2 regions of the Rhizobium sp. BK181 genome follow, and region 1 is predicted to be linked to the other one. Evidence: riboswitches for the same ligand, from Rfam matches in the RefSeq annotation. Region 1 holds a riboswitch; the other holds the start of a gene.

Region 1 (4,908 bases):
AGACGGCAAAAGCAAAGGGCAAACTTTCCTTCAAACAAAAGTTCGCACTCGAGAATCTTCCGAAGGAAATGGCCAAGGCAGAGGCCGAGATTGCGAAACGCGAGGAGCGCATGGCCGACCCCAGCCTGTTCACCAGGGATCCCACAACCTTCAACCAGCTTGCGGCGGAGATGGAGAAGCTCCGTGGCAGCCTGACGAAGATGGAAGAGGAATGGCTGGAGCTCGAGATGCTTCGGGAGGAATTGGAGGGCTGAGCCTTCGCGCCCCTTCGACCTGATCGCACTGTATCTGCGTAACTTGATTTTCACGTTTCATTGATTCGTCAGTCCGCGATTGGCAAGATTAAGCTTGCCTATCCGCAACTTGCACGAGGCAAGGAAGCACATCATGCCATACATTCTCAAGACATCGACCGCGCTCATCTGGGCCGCGGGTTTCCTAACTATTGCATCGCACTTAGCGCTTGCGCAGGAAGCGCAGCGCGTGCGTGGAGCCATTGAGAGCCTGAACGGCAACACGCTGGTGGTAAAGACGCGAGAAGGCACCGAGCAAACGGTGACATTGAAGCCGGATTGGAAGGTCCGCGGCATCAAGAAAGCTTCCGTCGAAGACATCAAGCAGGGCGATTTCGTTGGCGTTGCGTCGCTGCCGAGAGCCGACGGCGGCGACGGCGCTCTTGAAGTGCTGATCTTCCCGGCCGCAATGAAGGGCACCGGCGAAGGCAGTCGCCCCTGGGACCTGAAGCCAAACAGCACGATGACCAACGCCACCGTCGCGAAGGCCGTCAAGGCAGTCGATGGCCATACCATCACGCTCACCTATCAGGGCAAGGAAAAGACGATATCCATCGCCGATGATACACCGATTGTCACCTTCGCTCCGGCTGACAAGGCCGACCTCGTCGCCGGCGCGCGTGTGATCGTGATGGGTCAGAAGGCACCTGACGGGACAGTGTCCGCCACAAACGTAACGGTCGGCACAAACGGCGTCGTCCCGCCGATGTAGGTCGTCAGACGACGGGCGCGGGCGCGTTTGCTGCTTTTGTCACCACCTTCGCCTCCGGCTTCGCGTGCAAAGCCTCCAGATGCAGCACACGAGGCTTGAAGGTCTCGACGTATGTGTCTGACCGGCCGATATAGATCATCGCCGCCTCCGGCATGGACGCAAGAACCTCCATCATTGTGGACTGCCATTCCGGCTCCATGCCTTCCAGCACTTCATCGAAGACAATCCACTTCGGGCGTACAAGAAGCAAGCGCGCGAAGCCTATAGCCCGCTGCTCATCGGAATCGAGCAGCTTGTCCCAGCGGGCTCGCGTATCAAGTCGGGAAACCAGATTGTGAAGGCCGGCCCTCTCCAATGCCACCACGACGTCGGCATTCTGATAAGTCTCCACGGGCTCCGGAAACGCTAGCGCTTCGCGAAGCGTGCCGCCCGGGATGTAGGCCGACTGCGGGACGAACAGCATGTCATCCGCGGGCGGCAGGCCGATCTTGCCGCCACCGCAGGGCCAGAGTTCGGAAAGCGCAAGGAAAAGCAGCTTGCGGTTCACGTTGTGATCGCCGTTGATCATGATCTTCTCACCGGCCTTGATCGTCACCGCGCCTTCCTGGATACGGAAGCCACCGCACTGGTCGATCTCTTCGCCGATCTTGGCGGCGATCCGGACATGATCGAGCGTCAGAGTTCCGGGAGGATTCCGCTCGTACTTGATCGTGCCCCTCATGTTGATCTCGTCGTTCATGCTGGTAAGAGCCTGACGAAAATCGGTGACACGCATCAGCGTGGCACGCCATTCGGCAATGGGACCGAAGTTCGCGACATACCAGCGAAGGGCGGTGTTGACCTGGTTGAAGGCGCCGACCGACACCATCAACTGCCCGAACGTCAATCCGCCAGAGAAATAGGCCGGTGCTGCGACGATGATCGGGATAACAACGACGAGCCAGCCGTAACCGGCCGATACCCAGGTCAGATTGACATTGGCCATCGCTACCCGCTTGATAACGGTGAGCACCGCACTGATGTCGGTATTGATACGCTTCTGCTCGTTTTCTTCCCCTCGAGCGACGGTGATAGCCGGCATGTTCTCGTTGGCATGCATCAACGCGAAGCGCAGTTCCGCCTCCTTCGAGAAGCGATCCGCGTTCAGCTTTACAAGCTTGCGACCCACCAGCTGGCTGAGAATGGATGCGGATGCCGCGTAGAAAATGGCTGCCCAGACCATATAACCTGGAATGGAAAAGGAATGCGCGCCGAAACGGAAGACAAAGCCGCTGGACAGGTCCCATAGCACGCCGATGAAACTGATGAGCAGGATCGTCGCTTGCACCAGCCCGATCATGAGGCTTGTGGTGCTTTCAGCGAGGTTGCGCGCATCCTCATGCAGACGCTGATCGGGATTGACGCCGATCAGGCCGCTGGCCGAGAGACGGAGAGCACGCTTGCGCTGAAGCCACTGGCTGACTAGGTCCCGCGTCAGGCCCTCGCGCATGTAGACTGCGGTCATCTGATTGAGCCAGGCCTGCACGACGTTGAGCAGCAGCAGAATGCCCGCAATCACCGCGAAGACCTTCAACTGATGGAAAAACCCAGGCAGATCTCGTCGAGCGATGCTGTCGTAAAACGGGGCGTTCCACTGGTTGAGGATCACGGTCGCATAGGCAGTGGCGAGAATGATGCCAATCAGCGCCGGCGCGATCACCAGCACCTTTCCTCGCACCGGTGAATGCCAGAAAGCCGAGAACATCACCTTCAAGCGATAGCCCAGGCTCAGGTCGTACCCTACTCTGTCCTGCCCTTGAATGCTTGGCCTGCCTTCGAGGTCATCTGCCATTACGCGTCCCTAGCCGTCATTCTATTTCAATAACCATGGTGACTCCCCGTGTCCACCAACAGATTCTAGCAGTCATTAACGCGGCAGTGACTTCACATCGACCCATCCATTCGTTTAGGCAATTGATTCGCTGAAGGACTAGCGCTATTTAAAACGCTCCGTGGTGATTTGGCCGGCCGGCTTGCAGCCACGTTAAAGAAGTTGCTAAAGGGCCGCGTGCGGACCGATAGCGATGTATTCGTTGTTTTGATCGAGTGACCGCAATGCCCATCAAGATCCCCGATACCTTGCCTGCGTTCGAAACCCTGGTTCAGGAAGGCGTGCGCGTGATGACCGAGACGGTGGCGATCCGTCAGGACATCCGGCCGCTGCAGATCGGCCTGCTCAACCTCATGCCGAACAAGATCAAGACGGAGTTGCAGATGGCTCGCCTGGTCGGCGCCTCTCCGCTGCAGGTCGAGCTTTCGCTCATTCGCGTCGGTAATCACAAAGCAAAAAACACCTCGGAAGACCATCTTCTCGCCTTCTATCAGACGTGGGAGGAAGTGAAGCACCGCAAGTTCGATGGCTTCATCACTACCGGCGCGCCCATCGAGACGCTGCCCTACGAGGATGTGAACTATTGGGGCGAAATGCAGCAGATTTTCGACTGGACGGAAACCAATGTCCATTCATCGATGAACGTCTGCTGGGGTGCGATGGCCGCCATCTATCACTTCCACGGTGTTCCTAAGTACGAACTCAAGGAGAAGGCTTTCGGCGTTTACCGCCACCGGAACTTGAAGCCATCGTCGGTCTACTTGAACGGTTTCTCGGACAATTTCGAGGTTCCCGTTTCGCGTTGGACCGAGGTTCGCCGCGACGATATCGAGAAGTCGGAGAACCTGGAGATCCTGATGGAATCCAGCGAGATGGGCGTCTGCCTCGTGCATGAGCGGAAGGGCAAGCGGCTCTACATGTTCAATCACGTGGAGTATGATTCAACGTCCCTGTCCGACGAGTATTTTCGCGACGTGAATGCCGGCGTGCCGATCAAGATGCCGCACAACTATTTCCCGCATAACGATCCCTCGCTGACGCCGCAGAACCGCTGGCGCAGCCACGCTCATCTGTTGTTTGGCAACTGGATCAACGAGATCTACCAAACCACCCCTTACGATCTCAACGATATCGGCAAGGACGCCTAAAGCGTGCCGGCGTTAGCACAACGCTGAAGAAGTGCGGGCAAACTGAAAGTATTACTTTTTTGCGGCACACCCGTTGCGGTTTGCGGCAAATGGGGGCACGTTCCTGCCTCACTTGAAGGTATATCAGGACAGTCGCTATGGCGGAAATGTTGAAACGGGAAGTTTTCGGGCAGACCAAATCGGACGAAACCGTCCATCGCGTTGAGATCAAAGGCGGTGGGTTGACGGCCAAGGTTCTAACCTGGGGCGCCGTTATTCAGGATCTCCGCCTCGACGGCCACGAGGCGCCCCTCGTGCTCGGCTTCGACGACTTCGACAGCTACCCGACTCACTCCTCCTATTTTGGTGCGACACCAGGCCGCTGCGCGAACCGCATCGGTGGCGGCAAATTCACCTTGGACGGCGTGAAGTATCAGCTCGATCTCAACGAGAAGGGCGTGACGCATCTTCATGGCGGCAACGGCAATATCGCTCAGCAAAACTGGACAATCGTCGAGCATGACGTCGACCGTGTCGTCCTGAAGATCGTCGATGTGGACGGGCGCGCCGGCTACCCCGGCAATTGCACCATCCAGGCCACGTACCGGGTCCATGGCGACGGCGAACTGTCCGTCATCTACGAAACGATCAGCGACCAGCCTACGATCGCCAATGTTTGCCAACACACCTACTTCAACCTCGACGGCCGTGACGATGCACTCGGCCACGACATCATGATCGCGGCTGACGGCTATCTCGTCACTGATGAGCTGCAGGTTCCGACGGGAGAAATCCGATCCGTTGCCGGAACCGTCTTCGACTTCCGCGAGATGTCCCCGATGAAGCGATTCGACGGCAGTGAGCAGGCGCTCTACGATCATAATTTCTGCCTCTCCCAGGATAGAA
Region 2 (4,908 bases), on a different contig from region 1:
GGTCGAAGAGGTAGCCCAGGCGGCTGAATGATCAGTTCAGGACTCTGAGCAGTCCTGGCGAGTCCAGAGAGAAGGCGGGAATTTCGACATCGAAAAGCTCGCCTTCGTCCGTTTCCATCTGGTAGTGGCCAAACATCAGCCCTGATGGCGTATCGAGCGGGCAACCCGAGGAATACTCATAGGTATCGCCTGGAGCAAGCGTAGGCTGTTCGCCAACGACACCAGCACCCGTGACCTCGTCGACGATCCCGTTCTGGTCGGTGATGTTCCAGTAACGGTTCACCAGCCGCACGCTCTTGTCGGAATTGTTGCTGATGACGATCCTGTAGCCCCAGACATAGCGGTCGTCCTCCGGATCGGATTGCTCCTCCAGATAAAAAGGCTCGACGACGACTTCAATGTCTCGTGTAAGGGCGCGGTACATACCTACACCATAGTCAACATACGTTACCGGTATCTTATACAGCGACCGATCCGTCAATAAAACCGATAGTCGATCACGTCAGAAATGCCTGTAATGGCAAGAAGTTTCGCGTATTAAGTCCGGTTTTCGGCGGTCTTGCTTGCAATAAAGGGCGTATGGCCGTCGGCCGGATTCGCATCAATCCGGCCGATGCCGATCGATCAGGCGTTTACTTTTGCGAGAGCCTGGGCGAAATCCTCGATCAGGTCGTCCGTGTCCTCGATGCCTGCAGACAGACGAACGGTGCCGCCGGAAATGCCGAGTTCCGCCCGCGCTTCGTCCGTCAGGTTCTTGTGCGTCGTCGTCGCCGGGTGGGTGATCAGGCTCTTGGCATCGCCCAAGTTGTTGGATATCTTCACGATCTGCAAGGCGTTCTGCAAGGCGAAGGCCGCTTCCTTGCCGCCCTTCAGTTCGATGGCGACCAGTGTCGAGCCACCCTTCATCTGCTTGGCGACGATGTCGGCCTGCGGATGATCCTTGCGGCCTGGATAGATGACCTTGGCGACCTTCGGCTGCTCGGCCAGGAAGTCGGCGATCTTCGCCGCGTTTTTGGTCTGCTGCTTGACGCGAAGCGGCAACGTCTCGAGCCCCTTCAGCAGCGTCCATGCCGTGAATGGCGACATGGCAGGCCCGGTGTGTCGGTAATAGTCCTGGAGATGTTCGCTGACCCACTCCTTGTCGGAGAGGATCACGCCGCCGAGGCTGCGGCCCTGGCCGTCGATGTGCTTGGTGGCCGAATAGACGACGATATGGGCGCCGAGTTCAAGCGGCTTCTGGAAGATCGGGGTTGCAAAGACGTTGTCGACCACGACCTTGGCGCCGATCTGGTTGGCAAGCTTGGCAACGCCGGCGATATCGATCACTTCGAGCGTCGGGTTGGTCGGGCTTTCCAGGAAGAACACCTTGGTGGTCGGGCGGATCGCCTTTTCCCAGTTCTCGAGATAGCGGCCGTCAACAAGCGTGCATTCGATGCCGTATTTCGGCGCGAGTGTCTCGACGACCCACCGGCACGAACCGAAAAGTGCGCGGGCGGCAACGATGTGGTCGCCTGCCTTCAGCTGGCAGAGGATTGCTGCCGTGACGGCTGCCATGCCCGAAGCGGTAGCGCGGGCTTCCTCGGCGCCTTCGAGCGCGCACATGCGCTTCTCGAACATGTCGTTGGTGGGGCTGCCGTAGCGGGCGTAGATATAGCCCTCCGTCTCGCCCTTGAAGCGTGCTTCCGCCGCTTCCGCGCTGTCATAGACAAAGCCCTGCGTGAGGTAGATTGCTTCCGAGGTCTCGCCGTATTGCGAGCGCAGAGAGCCGTCGTGAACGAGTTGGGTTGCGGGGCGCCAAGTCTTGCTCATGAATCACCACTTTCAAACAACAAAAAAACCGGCCGCGAAAGCAGACCGGTTTTGCACCCGGTCCTTTTAGCCACTTGTTTAACGTGGCTGCAAGCCGACCGGCCAAATCACCACGGGATAAAAGTGCAATACTGCCGTTCTATGCTTGCGTCAATTCCTTGAGTTTGGTTTTGTCTCCACCGAATATGGATGGGGCATGATGGCTCGCGAAACAGGAATTTTGGCGGATCGCGCGATAGCTGCGCTCTTTGAGGCGGGAAGTCTCACCAGCGAGCGCGATTTGGACCACGACCAGATCCAGCCGGCAAGCCTCGATCTCAGGCTCGGCGCAAGGGCTTTTCGCGTTCGCGCGAGCTTCATGCCGGGCCCATCCCATCTTGTGTCCGACAAGCTCGATCGCCTCAGCCTCCACGTCGTCGACCTCTCTGAAGGTGCGGTTCTCGAGACGGGCTGCGTTTACATCGTTCCGTTGATGGAACGCCTCGACCTGCCGGCCGACATGTCGGCCTCGGCCAATCCGAAGAGTTCGACGGGACGGCTGGATATCTTCACGCGCGTCATCACCGACTACGCTCAGGAGTTCGACAAGATCCCGGCGGGTTATTCCGGTCCGCTCTATCTCGAAATCAGCCCGCGCACCTTCCCGATCGTCGTGCGCCGCGGTTCGCGCCTTTCGCAGATCCGTTTCCGCGTCGGTCATTCCGTGCTTGGCGAGGCAGAGCTTCTGGTGCTGCACGATGCCGAAACGCTGGTTGCCAGCAAGCAGCCGAACGTCTCGGGCGGCGCCATTGCCCTGTCGATCGATCTGGCTGGCGACAAGGGTGGCTTGATCGGTTACCGCGGAAAACATCACACGGCCGTCGTCGATGTCGACAAGAAGGCGCAGCACGACATCTATGACTTCTGGGAACCTCTCTATAGCCGTGGTCGCAATGAACTGATCCTGGATCCGGACGAGTTTTATATTCTCGTCTCGCGCGAAGCCATCCATGTGCCACCGCACTACGCGGCCGAGATGACCCCCTTCGATCCCCTGGTCGGCGAATTCCGCGTGCACTATGCGGGCTTCTTCGATCCGGGCTTTGGGCACGCCCCTGCCGGCGGCCGTGGCAGCCGCGCCGTGCTTGAGGTTCGCAGCCACGAGGTCCCGTTTATCCTCGAAGACGGCCAGATCGTCGGCCGTCTTGTCTACGAGCACATGCAGGAGCATCCGGAAAGCCTCTATGGTTCTGGCCTCGGCTCGAACTATCAGGCGCAGGGCCTGAAGCTCTCCAAGCACTTCCGCATCTGAGAACTCTGCCGGCGTGCGCCATTATTCGGCGAGAGGCGGGGCAACGTTCCTGCTGCCGATCTGGAGAAGCGGCGTTCGACGGCTGATAAAGGGTGGGCGGTAAAGCCTTCGTGAGCGCTGCGGTGTCCGCGCGGTGACGGTGCGGTGTTCCAGCTTGCTGACAAGGACCGAAGGGCGCGCGAACATACGTTTCCAGAGGCCTCTTCCTGCCGCAAGCGGGTAAGCGCGCCGCGGCATCACTTCCGGCATCTCGCTGAAGATCCGCTGCACCATCTTCTGGCGAACCTCTTCCGGCGTTTTCTTGATTTCCCAGGCATCCCGCCGGTCCCTGATGCCGACGATCGACACCGATACACCTGATCTCCCCCTGTCCATAGCGGTCACTTGGCCGGCGACATCGAAGTCGGCGAAAGGCGTAAAGATCAGAAGGTCTCCCAACCGCATGTCGGCGAAGGCGACCTCGTCCTGCATGGTCATCCTTGCCCTGTGAATCGATATTGTGTCGAAGGTGCAGGGGGCTGATTTGCCGCGGCTGGCGACATGCCCTTTGCGCTCGAGGGGAAACTCGATGTCATCAAGCGCCTCTCTTGGAAGCTCGATGCAGACGAGCAGTGACACGAAGGCATAAACCATCACGACTATGCCCCATGCAACGCTGAAGCCGTCGAGATCATTGTAGGTTCCGAGCAGCGGTCCGTTCAGCATCCCGACAAATGTCAGCACAATGACGCAGAGAAATGTCCCGGCAATCGGATAAATGACTTCGACCCGCCCGCGGTCCTCGCCCTTGGCCGTCACCTTGAACGGGCGGCCGAACGGATGCAGGAGCGCATGAAAGAGGGCGATGGTGATCGGCACGGCCGAAACCATTTGCGACACTTCGGTAAAGAGAGGCAGGCTGCGTCCGCCCGAGACCCATGCGTGGAACGCCCACATGCCGGCGACCATCGGCAGTGCGTAGAGGAAGAAAGCCTCGGGCTCCATGCGAATGGCCGGTAGGCCAAGGAAATAGTAGAGCAGCGGTGCCGCCATCAGCAGCAGGATGAACGGGCGGCAGAACCAGAAAAGCAGGCCGTGAAAGTAGTGCATCCGCTGCACGAAGCTGAAGCCCTTGCCAAGGAAGGGACCATCACGAAGGAGCGCTACCTGGATAGTGCCAAGGCACCAGCGGCAGCGCTGTGTAATGTAGCCGGAGAGGCTTTCGGCCGACAGGCCAACGCTCAGGCGCTCGTTCAGCCAGCGTGTCTTCAGCCCCTTCTGCAGCAGCCGATAGGTCAGGTGAATATCCTCGGTCACCGTTTCCTGCGGCATGCCGCCGATCATCGCCAAGGCGTCCCGGCGGACCACGCACGACGTTCCGACACAGAAAGCGGCCCCCCAGCCATCCTTCGACGGCTGCATGACATCGAAGAAAATACGCTGGTCATCTACCCAGGCTTTCGAGGCCAGAAGATTGTGCTGGACAGGATCGGCGTTGTAATAAAACTGCGGGGTCTGGATGAGGCCGACGTCCGTGTTGATGAACTGGCCTACCGTACGGTTCAGAATTGCACGCTGTGGTGCGAAATCCGCATCGAGGATCAGAATGAAGGGCGCGTTGGTTTCCTTCGCCGTCTGCCGTATCGCATTGTTGATATTGCCGCCCTTGGCGCCGGCATTGTCCTCGCGCCCGAGATACCGGACGCCGACCTCGGCGCAATAATCCCGCAGCCAGTCTCGCCGTCCGTCGTCTAGCACCCATACCGTGAAGTTGCTGTAGTCGATCGCCTTAGCGGCAAGGATCGTTCGTTCCAGGATCGATAGTTCTT

What was found. A riboswitch is a leader RNA that binds a small molecule or an ion and turns the genes downstream of it on or off. The one in region 1 is predicted to bind S-adenosylmethionine.
Region 2: another riboswitch for S-adenosylmethionine. It lies ahead of FHT77_RS04965 (O-succinylhomoserine sulfhydrylase); the one in region 1 lies ahead of metA (homoserine O-succinyltransferase).

Annotation. Positions count from the first base shown of each region.
Region 1 is NZ_JACHZA010000003.1:196,006-200,913, reverse strand. Features, by position in the region: gene FHT77_RS10885 (ABC-F family ATP-binding cassette domain-containing protein) at 1-254, shown strand, start outside; gene FHT77_RS10880 (DUF5666 domain-containing protein) at 388-1,005, shown strand; gene FHT77_RS10875 (ABC transporter ATP-binding protein/permease) at 1,010-2,836, opposite strand; SAM riboswitch at 2,987-3,064, shown strand; gene metA (homoserine O-succinyltransferase) at 3,100-4,023, shown strand; gene FHT77_RS10865 (aldose epimerase family protein) at 4,161-4,908, shown strand, end outside.
Region 2 is NZ_JACHZA010000001.1:973,023-977,930, reverse strand. Features, by position in the region: gene FHT77_RS04975 (Hsp33 family molecular chaperone) at 1-31, shown strand, start outside; gene apaG (Co2+/Mg2+ efflux protein ApaG) at 32-424, opposite strand; gene FHT77_RS04965 (O-succinylhomoserine sulfhydrylase) at 625-1,809, opposite strand; SAM riboswitch at 1,855-1,933, opposite strand; gene FHT77_RS04960 (2'-deoxycytidine 5'-triphosphate deaminase) at 2,006-3,100, shown strand; gene FHT77_RS04955 (glycosyltransferase) at 3,122-4,908, opposite strand, start outside.